One region of the Streptomyces sp. NPDC085927 genome, then DNA from elsewhere that is predicted to be linked to it. Evidence: riboswitches for the same ligand, from Rfam matches in the RefSeq annotation. Region 1 holds a riboswitch; each other region holds the start of a gene.
The links. A riboswitch is a leader RNA that binds a small molecule or an ion and turns the genes downstream of it on or off. The one in region 1 is predicted to bind thiamine pyrophosphate.
Positions count from the first base shown of each region.

Region 2: it holds a riboswitch for thiamine pyrophosphate, as region 1 does, so the genes downstream of both, thiC (phosphomethylpyrimidine synthase ThiC) here and ACIF80_RS31845 (thiamine ABC transporter substrate binding subunit) in region 1, are expected to answer to the same signal.
Region 3: it holds a riboswitch for thiamine pyrophosphate, as region 1 does, so the genes downstream of both, thiO (glycine oxidase ThiO) here and ACIF80_RS31845 (thiamine ABC transporter substrate binding subunit) in region 1, are expected to answer to the same signal.

Region 1 covers NZ_JBITSN010000017.1:63,721-68,172, reverse strand. Annotated here, with positions in the region: gene ACIF80_RS31855 (phosphatidate cytidylyltransferase) at 1-1,039, shown strand, start outside; gene rlmN (23S rRNA (adenine(2503)-C(2))-methyltransferase RlmN) at 1,326-2,432, shown strand; TPP riboswitch at 2,481-2,586, shown strand; gene ACIF80_RS31845 (thiamine ABC transporter substrate binding subunit) at 2,671-3,753, shown strand; gene ACIF80_RS31840 (ABC transporter permease) at 3,801-4,452, shown strand, end outside.
Region 2 covers NZ_JBITSN010000006.1:472,377-476,828, forward strand. Annotated here, with positions in the region: gene ACIF80_RS19455 (VWA domain-containing protein) at 1-1,155, opposite strand, end outside; gene thiC (phosphomethylpyrimidine synthase ThiC) at 1,245-3,059, opposite strand; TPP riboswitch at 3,052-3,240, opposite strand; gene ACIF80_RS19465 (YibE/F family protein) at 3,515-4,452, shown strand, end outside.
Region 3 covers NZ_JBITSN010000002.1:563,124-567,575, reverse strand. Annotated here, with positions in the region: gene ACIF80_RS07535 (NAD(P)/FAD-dependent oxidoreductase) at 1-1,200, opposite strand, end outside; gene ACIF80_RS07530 (hypothetical protein) at 1,233-1,583, opposite strand; TPP riboswitch at 1,633-1,744, shown strand; gene thiO (glycine oxidase ThiO) at 1,742-2,920, shown strand; gene thiS (sulfur carrier protein ThiS) at 2,917-3,153, shown strand; gene ACIF80_RS07515 (thiazole synthase) at 3,156-3,950, shown strand; gene pknB (Stk1 family PASTA domain-containing Ser/Thr kinase) at 4,152-4,452, shown strand, end outside.

The sequences.
Region 1 (4,452 bases):
TCCCCCGTACGACGCGCACTACGCGCAGCAGACTCGCCCCATGCCGGTCGTGCCCGGTGAACCCGAACACGGCGGTGGTCAGGAGGCGGACCAGGGGGCCGCGCGGCCGAGCGGCCCCCTGGTCCGAGACGAGCCGACACGGGCGCGTCCCCACCCCGGGGAGATGCCGCAGAATCCGGAGCCCATGTCCGACACCCCGCAGCCGGCGCCCCCGCCGCAGAAGAAGAGCGCGGGGCGTGATCTGCGTGCCGCGATAGGGGTCGGTGTCGGGCTCTGTGTGCTGGTCGCCGTGTCGCTGTTCGTCGTCAAGGCCGTCTTCGTCGGCGTCGTCGCCGTCGCCATCGTGGTGGGCCTGCGGGAGCTGACCAAGCGGCTGGAAGAGCGCAAGGGCATCGAGGCGCCGTTCGTTCCGCTCGCGGCCGGCGGTGCGGCCACGATCGTCTCCGGGTACGTGTGGGGCAGCGACGGCGCGTGGATCGCGATGGCGCTCACCGCGCTGGCGGTGCTGGTCTGGCGGATGGCCCAACCGCCCGAGAACTACCTCAGGGACGTCACGGCGGGGGTCTTCGCCGCGTTCTACGTGCCGTTCCTGGCGACCTTCGTGTCGATGATGCTGGCCGCGGACGACGGGCCCTGGCGGGTACTGACGTTCATAGTGATCACGGTCGTCGCCGACACCGGTGCGTACGCCGTCGGCTGGCGCTTCGGCACGCACAAGCTCGCTCCGCGCATCAGCCCCGGCAAGACCCGCGAGGGCCTGCTGGGCGCGGTCGGGTTCGCCATGGTGGCGGGTGCGCTGTGCATGCAGTTCCTGATCGACGACGGCACCTGGTGGCAGGGGCTGCTGCTCGGGCTCGCGGTCTCGGTCAGCGCCACCCTCGGCGACCTGGGCGAGTCCATGATCAAGCGGGACCTCGGCATCAAGGACATGGGCACCCTGCTGCCCGGTCACGGCGGCATCATGGACCGCCTGGACTCCCTGCTGCCGACGGCGCCGGTGGTGTGGCTGCTGCTGGTGGTCTTCGTCGGGTCCGGGTGAGGGAAGGTCACGGCGCCGCGCGGCGCCGGCCGCACAGGGACACAGCAGGACCGCCCGGACTCCCTGCTGCCGACGGCCTCGGTGGCCGGCTGCCGGTGGTCTTCGTCGGGAGCTGACCCGGTCGGCCCCGGCACCCTTCGAGCCCCCGCGCCCTGTCGGACGCGGGGGCTCGCGCCGTCCTGGAAGGGCTTTGCCGGAGAGACTTCGGCAGGACGTCCCAGGCGGTCCGGGGCCCCGCGGCCGGTCCGCGCGGTCACCCCAATGGATCTGCGACACTGGTACAGCCATGCCTAAGCCCGGAGAACTGACCTTTGTCGCGCCGCGCGGATCCAAGAAGCCGCCGCGGCACCTTGCCGACCTCACGCCCGCCGAGCGCAAGGAGGCGGTCGCAGCGGCCGGTGAGAAGCCGTTTCGGGCCAAGCAGCTCTCGCAGCACTACTTCGCGCGGTACGCGCACGATCCGGAGCAGTGGACCGACATTCCCGCCGGGTCCCGGGCCAAGCTGCGGGAGGCGCTGCTTCCCGAGCTGATGACGGTCGTCCGGCATCTGTCCACCGACCAGGGCACCACCCGCAAGACGCTGTGGAAGATGTTCGACGGAACCCTCGTCGAGTCGGTGCTCATGCGGTACCCGGACCGGGTGACGATGTGCATCAGCTCGCAGGCGGGCTGTGGCATGAACTGCCCGTTCTGCGCGACCGGGCAGGCCGGTCTCGACCGGAACCTGTCCACCGCGGAGATCGTGCACCAGATCGTGGACGGGATGCGGTCGCTGCGGGACGGGGAGGTTCCCGGCGGACCGGCACGGCTGAGCAACATCGTCTTCATGGGGATGGGCGAGCCGCTCGCCAACTACAACCGGGTCGTGGGCGCCATCCGCCGCCTGACCGACCCCGAGCCGGACGGCCTCGGGCTGTCCCAGCGCGGGATCACCGTGTCGACGGTCGGGCTCGTGCCGGCGATCAACCGGTTCTCCGACGAGGGCTTCAAGTGCCGCCTGGCCATCTCCCTGCACGCGCCCGACGACGAACTGCGCGACACCCTCGTCCCGGTGAACACGCGGTGGAAGGTGCGCGAGGTCCTGGACTCCGGGTTCGAGTACGCGGCCAGGTCCGGGCGGCGGCTGTCCATCGAGTACGCGCTGATCCGGGACATCAACGACCAGGCGTGGCGCGGTGACCGGCTCGGGCGGCTGCTCAGGGGCAAGCCGGTGCACGTCAACCTGATCCCGCTCAACCCGACGCCCGGTTCCCAGTGGACCGCCTCGCGGCCCGAGGACGAGAAGGCGTTCGTGGACGCGATCGCCGCGCACGGTGTGCCGGTGACGGTCCGGGACACCCGTGGACAGGAGATCGACGGGGCCTGTGGTCAGCTCGCCGCGAGCGAGAGGTAGCCTGGCCGGCACAAGGACGACAACTGCATACCGGGTAACCACACGTTCATTTTCCGACAGGGGAGCGCCACAGCGCTGAGAGTGCGGCATCGGCCGCAGACCCTCCGAACCTCGCCCAGGTCATTCTGGGTAGGGAGATCGGTCATCACTCGAGCTGTTGCGCCCTGCCCGGGACACCTGTGAGGGGTCCCGGGCAGGGCCGCGTCTCTTCCTGGTCACCCCCAGGAGGAAAAAACCGGTGAACATCACCAAGAAGGTCACGATCCTGGCCCTCGGGCTGGGCCTGGTCACGCTGTCCGCCTGCGGCTCGTCCGACGGCGGAGGCAGGAGCGACGGCGGGTCGAAGACCGTGACCCTCGTCAGCCACAACTCGTGGGCCGCGTCCAAGGACGTCGTCGCCGCCTTCGAGAAGGAGTCCGGCTACAAGCTCAGGGTCCTGGAGGACGGCGACGCCGGGCAGGCCGTCAACAAGGCGATCCTGACCAAGGACAACCCCCAGGGCGACGTCTTCTTCGGCGTGGACAACACCCTGCTGTCCCGAGCCCTCGACAACGGGCTGTTCCAGCCGTACGAGGCGAAGGACTCCGACTTCGTCCTTCCCGGGCTCCGGGCCACCGGGGCCGGCCACCGGGTCACGCCCGTCGACACCGGTGACGTCTGCGTCAACTACGACAAGGAGTGGTTCAGCGAGCGCGACCTGGCCCCGCCGCGGACCTTCGACGACCTGATCAAGCCCGAGTACAAGAACCTCCTCGTCACCGAGAACGCCTCCACCTCCTCGCCCGGCCTCGGCTTCCTGCTCGGCACCGCCGCGAAATACGGCGACGAAGGCTGGACGGATTACTGGAAGAAGCTCAAGGCCAACGGCGTGAAGGTGGTCGACGGCTGGGAGCAGGCCTACAACGAGGAGTTCTCCGGCTCGGCCGGCGGCAAGCAGGCCAAGGGCGACCGGCCGCTGGTGGTGTCCTACGCCTCCTCCCCGCCCGCCGAGGTGATCTACGCCGACCCGAGGCCGAAGACCGCTCCCACCGGTGTCGCCGACGGCACCTGCTTCCGCCAGGTCGAGTACGCGGGGCTGCTCAGCAACGCGAAGAACCCCGAGGGCGGGAAGGCACTGCTCGACTTCCTGCTCACCAAGGAGTTCCAGGACGACATGCCGCTGAACATGTTCGTCCACCCGGTGCGCGAGGGCGCCCAGGTGCCCGAGGACTTCGCGAAGTACGGTCCGCAGGCCAAGAACCCCGAGACCATGGACCCGGCGAAGATCGCCGACCACCGTGACCAGTGGGTCAAGTCGTGGACCTCGCTCGTACTGAAGTGAGCCGAGCCGCGGCGAGGCGGCGTGGGACCGCGGCGCGGCTCGGTCTGATGGCCGTGCCCGTCGCGTTCTTCGCCGTCTTCTTCGCCTACCCCGTCACCGCGATCGTCGCGCGAGGACTGAAGACCGACGGGGTCTGGCAGATCGGGCGGATCGGGGAGGTGCTGGCGCAGTCCGACGTCCGGCAGGTGCTGTGGTTCACCACCTGGCAGGCGCTGGTCTCCACCGCCCTCACCCTCCTGATCGCCCTGCCCGGTGCGTACGTCTTCGCCCGCTTCGACTTCCCCGGCAAACAGCTGCTGCGGGCCGTGGTCACCGTCCCGTTCGTGCTGCCGACGGTCGTCGTCGGTACGGCGTTCATGGCGCTCGTGGGGCGCGGCGGGCTCCTCGACGAGCTGTGGGGTCTGCGGCTGGACACCACCGTGTGGGCGATCCTGCTGGCGCACGTCTTCTTCAACTACGCCGTCGTCGTGCGCACCGTCGGCGGACTGTGGGGACAGCTCGACCCGCGGCAGGAGGAGGCCGCGCGGATGCTCGGCGCCTCCCGGTTCACGGCCTGGCGGACCGTCACGCTGCCCGCCCTGGCGCCCGCCGTGGCCGCCGCCGCGCTGATGGTCTTCCTGTTCACCTTCACCTCGTTCGGTGTGGTGCAGATCCTCGGCGGGCCCACCTTCGCCACCCTGGAAGTGGAGATCTACCGGC
Region 2 (4,452 bases), on a different contig from region 1:
CTGTTCCTCGTTCTGGATGCCGACCTCCCGCATGTCGGCCTGACGCGGGTCCAGCCCCTTCTTCCGCCCGCGCCGGAAGAGGCTCATCTCTCCCACCCGTACGTGCAGCCGGAGCCATTCGGGCAGCTCGCCCAGCCGCAGGTCCGGCAGCCGTGCCGGATTCGAGGCGAACGTCCAGGCCTGCATCTCACCGTCGTCGTCCAGCTGCGCGGCAACCGCGGCCATGCGTTCGACGACGTCCGCCACCACCCCCTTGGAGTACAGGAAGGACATGGAACCGGAGGCGTCCAGCACGAGGATGACGCGCGCGGTGACCCCGGCGGCTCCGTGCTTGCGCAGGCTGACCGCCACCTGCTCCTTACGCAGTGACAGCCGCTTGCGCATGTCCACCGGCAGCCGCTCCTCACCCTTGGTGAGCCGCGGAGCGGCCGACGGGCCGGAAGAGGGGACGGAGGACGGGGGCACCGGGGCGGAGGCGGCCGGCGCGACCGAGGGCCGGGACGGGGTGGTGGGTACCGCGGGCGGGACGACTGGCGGCACTGCGGCCGCGGCAGGGGGCGTCGTCACGCCGGGTGCCGTGGTGGAGCCGGCAGCCGCCGTGGAGTCCGCTGCCGCCGGGGGAGCGTCGTCCACGGTGATACCGAAGTCGGTGGCCAGCCCCGCGAGCCCCGTGTCGTACCCCTGCCCCACCGCGCGGAACTTCCACTTTCCCTGCCGCCGGTACAGCTCGCCCCCGATGAACGCGGTCTCCGTCCCGGCCACCATGTCGAACCGCGCGATCTCGGCCCCCGTACCGGCGTCGAGCAGCCTGAGCACCAGTCCCGGCACCTGGCCGAACGTCCCGCCGTCGGACGACGCGCACAGCACGACTCGCTCGACGGCCGGTTCCAGCCGGCGCAGGTCCACCTCGACCGTGTCGGTCGCGGCGCCGGCGGCGCTCCGCTTCCCCAGGTGCGTCACGGCGCCGGAGGTGTGCCGCGGCTGGTTGTAGAAGACGAAGTCTCCGTCGTCCCGCACCCGCCCGCCCTCCGTGAGCAGCAGAGCCGACCCGTCGATGTCGGGCACACCGGTCCCGGCGGCCCAAGCGAGCTCGACGCGCACCACCTGGGCGTCGACGGGAAGGTTGGACCCCTTGCTCATTGATCTCGCTGTCATGACATCCAGTCTGCCGACCCATCCGCCCGGGAGAGGAGAGGGCGGGCCCGAACGGCCCGCCCCTTTGTTCCTTCGGTCCGCTCGTTCGTTCAGTCCGTCAACGGCAGGTACACACGGTTGCCCGCCTCGGCGAACTCCTTCGACTTCCGCAGCATCCCCTCGGCGATCTCCTCGGCCGACGCACCCTCCGCCGAGGTCCCGCCGAACCGCTCCGTGATGCTCCGGCTGATCTTCATGGAGCAGAACTTCGGCCCGCACATCGAGCAGAAGTGCGCCGTCTTCGCGGGCTCCGCCGGAAGCGTCTCGTCGTGGAACTCCCGTGCCGTGTCCGGGTCGAGAGCCAGGTTGAACTGGTCCTCCCACCGGAACTCGAAGCGCGCGTCGGACAGGGCGTCGTCCCACTCCTGTGCCCCCGGATGCCCCTTGGCGACGTCGGCGGCATGGGCGGCGATCTTGTAGGTGATGACGCCGGTCTTGACGTCGTCGCGGTCCGGCAGGCCCAGGTGCTCCTTGGGCGTGACGTAGCAGAGCATGGCCGTACCCCACCAGGCGATCATCGCCGCACCGATACCGGAGGTGATGTGGTCGTACGCGGGCGCGACGTCCGTCGTCAGCGGGCCGAGCGTATAGAACGGGGCTTCATCGCAGATCTCCTGCTGAAGGTCGATGTTCTCCTTGATCTTGTGCATCGGGACATGCCCCGGGCCCTCGATCATGGTCTGCACATTCAAACGCCTGGCGATCCGGTTGAGTTCCCCGAGCGTGCGCAACTCCGCGAACTGCGCCTCGTCGTTGGCGTCGGCGATCGAACCCGGCCGGAGACCGTCACCGAGCGAGTACGTGACGTCGTACGCCGCGAGGATCTCGCAGAGTTCCTCGAAGTTCTCGTACAGGAACGACTCCTTGTGGTGCGCCAGGCACCACGCCGCCATGATCGAGCCGCCGCGCGAGACGATGCCCGTCTTGCGGTGGGCGGTGAGCGGCACGTACGCCAGCCGTACGCCCGCGTGGACCGTCATGTAGTCCACACCCTGTTCGGCCTGCTCGACGACGGTGTCCTTGTAGATCTCCCAGGTCAGCTCCTCGGCCCTGCCGTCGACCTTCTCCAGCGCCTGGTAGAGCGGCACGGTGCCGATGGGGACGGGGGAGTTGCGCAGCACCCACTCCCGGGTGGTGTGGATGTTGCGGCCGGTGGACAGGTCCATGACCGTGTCGGCGCCCCAGCGGGTCGCCCAGGTCATCTTCTCCACCTCCTCCTCGATGGAGGAGGTCACCGCGGAGTTGCCGATGTTGGCGTTGACCTTCACCAGGAACCGCTTGCCGATGATCATCGGCTCGGCCTCCGGGTGGTTGACGTTGGCGGGCAGCACCGCGCGGCCTGCCCCGATCTCCTCACGCACGACCTCCGGCGATACGTTCTCCCGGATGGCCACGTACTCCATCTCGGGCGTGACCTCACCGCGGCGCGCGTACGCCAGCTGCGTGACCGCCCCGCCCTCGCGGCCCCGGCGCGGCTGACGGGGCCGGCCCGGGAACACCGCGTCGAGATTGCGCAGTCCACCGCGCGGAGAGGTGTGCCTGATCCCGTCGTCCTCGGGACGGACCGGACGGCCCGCGTACTCCTCGGTGTCACCGCGCGCGATGATCCAGTTCTCCCGCACCGGCGTCAGCCCTCTGCGCACATCGGTGACGACCAGGGGGTCGGTGTACGGGCCCGAGGTGTCGTACAGCGTGACCGACTGCCCGTTGGTGAGGTGCACCTGACGGACCGGCACCCGCAGGTCGGGGCGTGTGCCCTCGACGTACGCCTTGTGCCAGCCGATGGACTTCCCGGCCTCCTCCCCCGCCGACGCTTCCGTCGGATTCTGAGTGGAGACAGGCGTGCGTGCATCCTTGTTGGTCATGAGACCTACTCCCTACGCCGGCATTACCCGGTAACAGGTTCAGCGGTCGGCGCAGCGGCTTCCGTCTGTCGACGTTCCGTGTGAAACATCACTCGGACAAGTGGTGTTTCATGTGAAACATCGCTGGGACGGAGGTCAGCGCCCTCTCAGCCCGGTGCTCCGAGCTCCCGCGTGTACAAAAAGGTGCCTCCACGCTAGCGGGAATCCTGGCGCGGTGAACAGAGGGCCTTCATTGTTCTTGCGATGATCAGGCGGTGACCTCGACGCAACCTCCCCCGTACCCGCCGCCCGAACCGTCACGTGGCCCCGGCGCCCGAATCGGCGGCGGCCGTGGCAGAGGACCCGCAGCCGGCACCGGCCCGGGCCATGGGGGCGTTCAGGGAGACGGCCCCGGCTCCGAAGACTGGTTCGGGCGTGGACACGGCCCCGGCGAGGCGCCGGCGACACAGAACCACCTGCCCGGCCCTGGAGGCCCTGGTTCCAGAGGCTCCGACGGGCCCACCGGCCCGGGGCCCGTAAACCCGGCTTTCGGACCACCCGGTCGGGCTCCCGGGCCCGGCGCGGGCCGGCCGGGCCCGGGCCATGGACAGGGGCAAGAAGGGCAGGGGCAAGGTCGAGCCCGCGGCCGGGACCACGGTCCGGGTCATGCCCACAGCCCGGGCCTCGGTGCCGGCGGCCGTGGACGTGGCCCGAACTCCGGCGACGGCCCGAATTCGGGCGGCGGGCACGGCGGTCCGCCTCCGGGCGGCGGGCACGGGCATGGTCCGGGCGACGACGGTGGGCACGGCCACGCGCACGGGCACAGTCACAGCCACGGTCCGGCCGCTCCCGTCTCGAAGCACCTGCGCAAGGTCATCGCGGCGGTCCTCATCCCGTTCGGCGCGGCGGTGCTGATCGGCCTCGCGGTGCTGTGGCCGGGTGGCACGCCCGATCACGAACGGACCGGCGTCGGTTTCGACCGGCAGACGCAGCAGGCCACGGTCACCAAGGTGGTCGAGGTGAGCTGTTCGTCCGTCAACGCGTCCGGGGGCGTCCCGACCGGTGACACCTCGACGGCCGAGGGGTCCTCCGCTCAGCAGCAGGCGGACGGCACGTGCAAGAAAGCGACGATCCGGGTCGACACCGGCGACGATGTGGGCCGCACCTTCACCGAGATCGTGCAGCCGGACCAGTCACGGCAGCTGAGCGAGGGCCAGGAGGTCGTGGTCGCCTACGAGCCCTCCGCACCGAAGGACCTCCAGTACTCGGTGGCGGATGTGAACCGGCGCGTACCGCTGGGCCTGCTCGCCGGCATTTTCGCGGTCGCCGTCGTCGCTGTCGGACGGCTGCGCGGTGTGATGGCACTGGTCGCGCTGGCGGTCAGTTTCCTGGTGCTGAACTTCTTCATCCTGCC
Region 3 (4,452 bases), on a different contig from region 1:
CAGCGTCTCGTCCATCACCGTGCCCGCCTCGATCAGCCGGCGCCCCTGGGCCAGGTCGCGGGGGCGGCCCACCGCCAGCAGCGCGACCAGCCGGGACGCGCGGAGCCAGCAGACCGTCCACGCCGGGCCGTCGGCCTCCCCGCGCCACACCGTCCGGTCGGCGTCCGCGTGGTGTCCGGCGTACTGGACGAAGCGTCCGAACTGCTCGGACCAGAAGTACGGCACCGGGTCGTACACCGCCGGGGGCTCACCGGTGGCCGACCCGATGATGTTCGCCGCGACCGTGCGCGGGCCCTGGAGGGCGTTGTCCCAGTGATGCACCAGCAGGCGTTCGCCGTACCGCCTCGAGGGGAAGGACGCGCAGTCGCCCACCGCGTACACGTCCGGCACGGAGGTCGTCAGGCGGGCGTCGGCGACCACCTCGCCGTGCTCGCCGAGCTCGACCCCCGAGCCGGCCAGCCAGGCGGTGGCGGGGCGGGCGCCGATACCGACGACGACGGCGTCCGCGGGCAGCCGCGAGCCGTCGTCGAGCACCACCGCGCCGGGTTCGACGCGCTCCACGCGCGCGTGCGTCCGCAGCACCACTCCCGCGTCGTCGTACCAGGCGGTCATCGGGGCGGTCGCCTCGGCGGGCAGCGCCTCGGCCAGCGGCCGGCCGGCGGCCTCCACGACGGTGACCGCGCAGCCCGCCTCGCGCGCCGCCGTGGCGAACTCCGCGCCGATCCAGCCGGCGCCGACGACCACGATGTCCTGCCGGCGCGCGAGCACCGGCCGCAGTCGTTCGACGTCGTCCAGGGTGCGCAGCAGATGGACGCCCGGAACCCCCTCCGCGCCCGGCAGCCGGACCGGTTCGGCGCCGGTCGCGACGACCAGGACGTCGTAGGGGACCGGCCCGGCCTCCGTGTCCAGCTCGTGGTCGGCGGGGCGCAGCCCGAACACCTCGCAGCCGAGCCGCAGTTCGATGCCGAGCGCCTCGAAGTCGACGTCGAAGGCGGAGTTCTCCGCCGTGCCGAGCAGCACCGCCTTGGACAGGGGCGGCCGGTCGTACGGCTGGTGGGGTTCGGCGCCGATCAGTGTCACGGTGCCGGTGAAGCCCTGCTCCCGGAGGGCGACGGCGGTCTGTACGCCGGCCATCCCGGCCCCCGTCACCACCACGCGCCGCGGTCCGGACGGTCCCCGTTCCTGCGTCTGCTCACTCACCTGATCACCATAGACACCCGTCCGGTGGCCGGTCAGTCCTCGGGAGCCGTGAGCTGTTCCACCACGCTGGTGCCGCTGCCCGGCTGCGACTCCCACTCCCAGGTCTCCTCCAGCCGCACCCGCCCGTCGGGCAGTTCCACGACCGTGGACCCGCAGTGTCCGCAGGAGGTGGTGCCGTCGCGCTTGAGCTGCACGTACCGGAAGTCCAGCCGGTCCCCCTCCCGGGTACCCACCAGGTGTCCGCGGACGACGTCACCGCCCGCGTACTCGGCCCAGATCTCGCCGTCCCGCTCGTGGTACGCGAACCGGGTGCGGGTTCCGACCTGGCCCGGCGCCTGGTCGGCGACGGGGGCGAGGACGAGACCGTCGAGCGAACCAGCCATGCGAAGACTCCCTACACGTTCGTTGATCCGGAGGCTAGGGTGGCCAACGTAAGACACTCGCGGGAGCCCGGACGCACCGGGCTGAGAGGGAGGCTGGCGGCCTCCGACCGTATGAACCTGATCCGGGTCATGCCGGCGAAGGGAGGGGCTGGACGCCCATGCCGCCCACACACACCTCGCAGCGCTCCCCCGACGTCCTCGTCGTCGGGGGCGGGATCATCGGCCTGGTCACGGCCTGGCGGGCCGCGCAGCGCGGGCTGTCCACGACCGTGCTGGACCCCGAGCCGGGTGCCGGCGCCGCCCGGGTGGCCGCCGGGATGCTGGCCGCCGTCACCGAACTGCACTACGGCGAGCAGACCCTGCTCGGTCTGAACCTCGCCTCCGCGCGCCGCTATCCCGACTTCGCGGCCGAGCTCACCGAGGCCGCCGGCCATGACCTCGGCTACCGCCGCTGCGGCACGCTCGCGGTCGCGCTGGACGCCGACGACCGCGCTCACCTGCGTGAACTGCACGTCCTGCAGCAGCGGTCCGGGCTCGACGCGCAGTGGCTGTCCGGACGGGAGTGCCGACGTCTGGAGCCGATGCTCGCACCGGGTGTGCGCGGCGGGCTGCGGGTGGACGGCGACCACCAGATCGACCCCCGGCGCCTGGCGGCCGCGCTGGTGACCGCCTGCGAGCGGGCGGGAGTGGAAGTGCGCCGCGCGTGGGCCGAGCGGCTCACCGTCGCCGGGGAGCGGGCCACGGGTGTGGTCACCGCCGACGGCACCGGGCTGAGCGCCGGGCAGGTGGTGCTCGCCGGGGGCAGCCTCAGCGGTCGGCTCGCGGGGATCCCGGCGGACGTGCTGCCTCCGGTACGTCCCGTGAAGGGGCAGGTGGTCCGGCTCGCGATGCCGGACCGGTTCGGCCCGTTCCTGAGCCGGACGGTACGCGCGGTGGTGCGCGGCAGCCATGTGTACCTGGTGCCGCGCGAGAACGGGGAGCTGGTGATCGGGGCGACCAGCGAGGAACAGGGCTGGGACACGACCGTCACCGCGGGCGGGGTGTACGAACTGCTGCGCGACGCCCACGCACTCGTCCCCGGGATCACCGAACTGCCGCTCACCGAGACCCGGGCCGGGCTGCGCCCCGGCTCCCCCGACAACGCGCCGCTGCTCGGCCCGTCCGCGCTGGCGGGGCTGGTCCTCGCGACCGGGCACCACCGCAACGGCGTACTGCTCACGCCGGTCACGGGCGACGTCCTGGCCGAGGTCCTGACCACCGGTGGGCTCCCGGCCGAGGCCCGCCCCTTCACCCCCCTGCGGTTCACCGCCGCCGCACTCACGGAGCAGCCCGCATGAACGATCCGGCGAATGCCACGACCGGCACCACCGTCACCGTCTCCGTCAACGGGGAGCCGCGCGAGGTGGCTTCCGGCACGGCGCTCGACGCGCTGGTCGCCACCCTGACCCCGGCTCCCTCCGGGGTGGCCGCCGCCCTCAACGAAACCGTCGTCCCGCGCGCGCGATGGCCGCTCACGTCCCTCTCCGAGGGGGACCGGGTGGAAGTCCTGACCGCCGTCCAAGGAGGCTGACCATGGCCGACGATCCGTTCGTTCTCGGCGGTACGTCCTTCACGTCCCGGCTGATCATGGGGACCGGCGGGGCGCCCAGCCTCGACGTGCTGGAGCGGGCGCTGGTGGCGTCCGGTACGGAGCTGACGACCGTCGCGATGCGGCGGGTGAACCCCTCGGTGCACGGCTCGGTCCTGTCGGTGCTGGAGAAGCTGGGCATCCGGGTGCTGCCGAACACGGCGGGCTGCTACACCGCCGGCGAAGCGGTGCTCACCGCGCGTCTCGCGCGGGAGGCGCTCGGCACCGACCTGGTCAAGCTGGAGGTCATCGCCGACGAGCGCACCCTGCTGCCGGACCCGATCGAGCTGCTGGAGGCGGCTCAGACGCTGGTCGACGACGGGTTCACGGTGCTGCCGTACACCAATGACGACCCGGTGCTGGCGCGGAAACTGGAGGACGCCGGCTGTGCGGCGATCATGCCGCTCGGGTCACCGATCGGGTCGGGGCTCGGCATCCGCAACCCGCACAACTTCGAGCTGATCACGCAGCACGCGCGCGTGCCGGTGATCCTGGACGCGGGCGCCGGTACGGCGTCGGACGCGGCGCTGGCGATGGAACTGGGGTGCGCGGGGGTGATGCTCGCCTCGGCGGTGACGCGGGCGCAGGAGCCGGTGCTGATGGCTGCCGCCATGCGCGGTGCGGTGGAGGCGGGGCGGCTGGCCCGGCGGGCGGGGCGGATCCCGCGGCGGCACTTCGCCGAGGCGTCGTCTCCCGCGGAAGGCCTCGCCGCGCTGGATCCGGAGCGGCCCGCGTTCTGAGGGGGCCGCCGTCGCCGGGTCGTTCTCCGCCCACGCACCGCCCGTTTCCGGTCGGCCGGGAGGCCGGGGCTTCTCGTGGGGGTGCGCCCGTGATCGCACCCGTCCCGGGCTGCGTGGGTTGCGTCACAGGTCGGCTGCAGTCGCGGACCGATCCGCGACGAAGCGGTCGGGGGTGTCGGCGGCTGCTCGTAGACTCGCTGCGTGGACACGACCCTTCAGGACCCTCTGGTCGGGCAGGTGCTCGACGGTCGGTATCGCGTCGAGGCGCGTATCGCGGTCGGCGGGATGGCCACGGTCTACCGGGCCGTGGACACCCGCCTCGACCGCGTGCTCGCGCTCAAGGTGATGCACCCGGCGCTCGCCGCCGACGGCTCCTTCGTCGACCGGTTCATCCGCGAGGCGAAGTCGGCGGCCCGTCTGGACCATCCGAACGTGGTGCAGGTCTTCGACCAGGGCACCGACCGGGGGTACGTGTACCTGGCGATGGAGTACATCGCCGGCT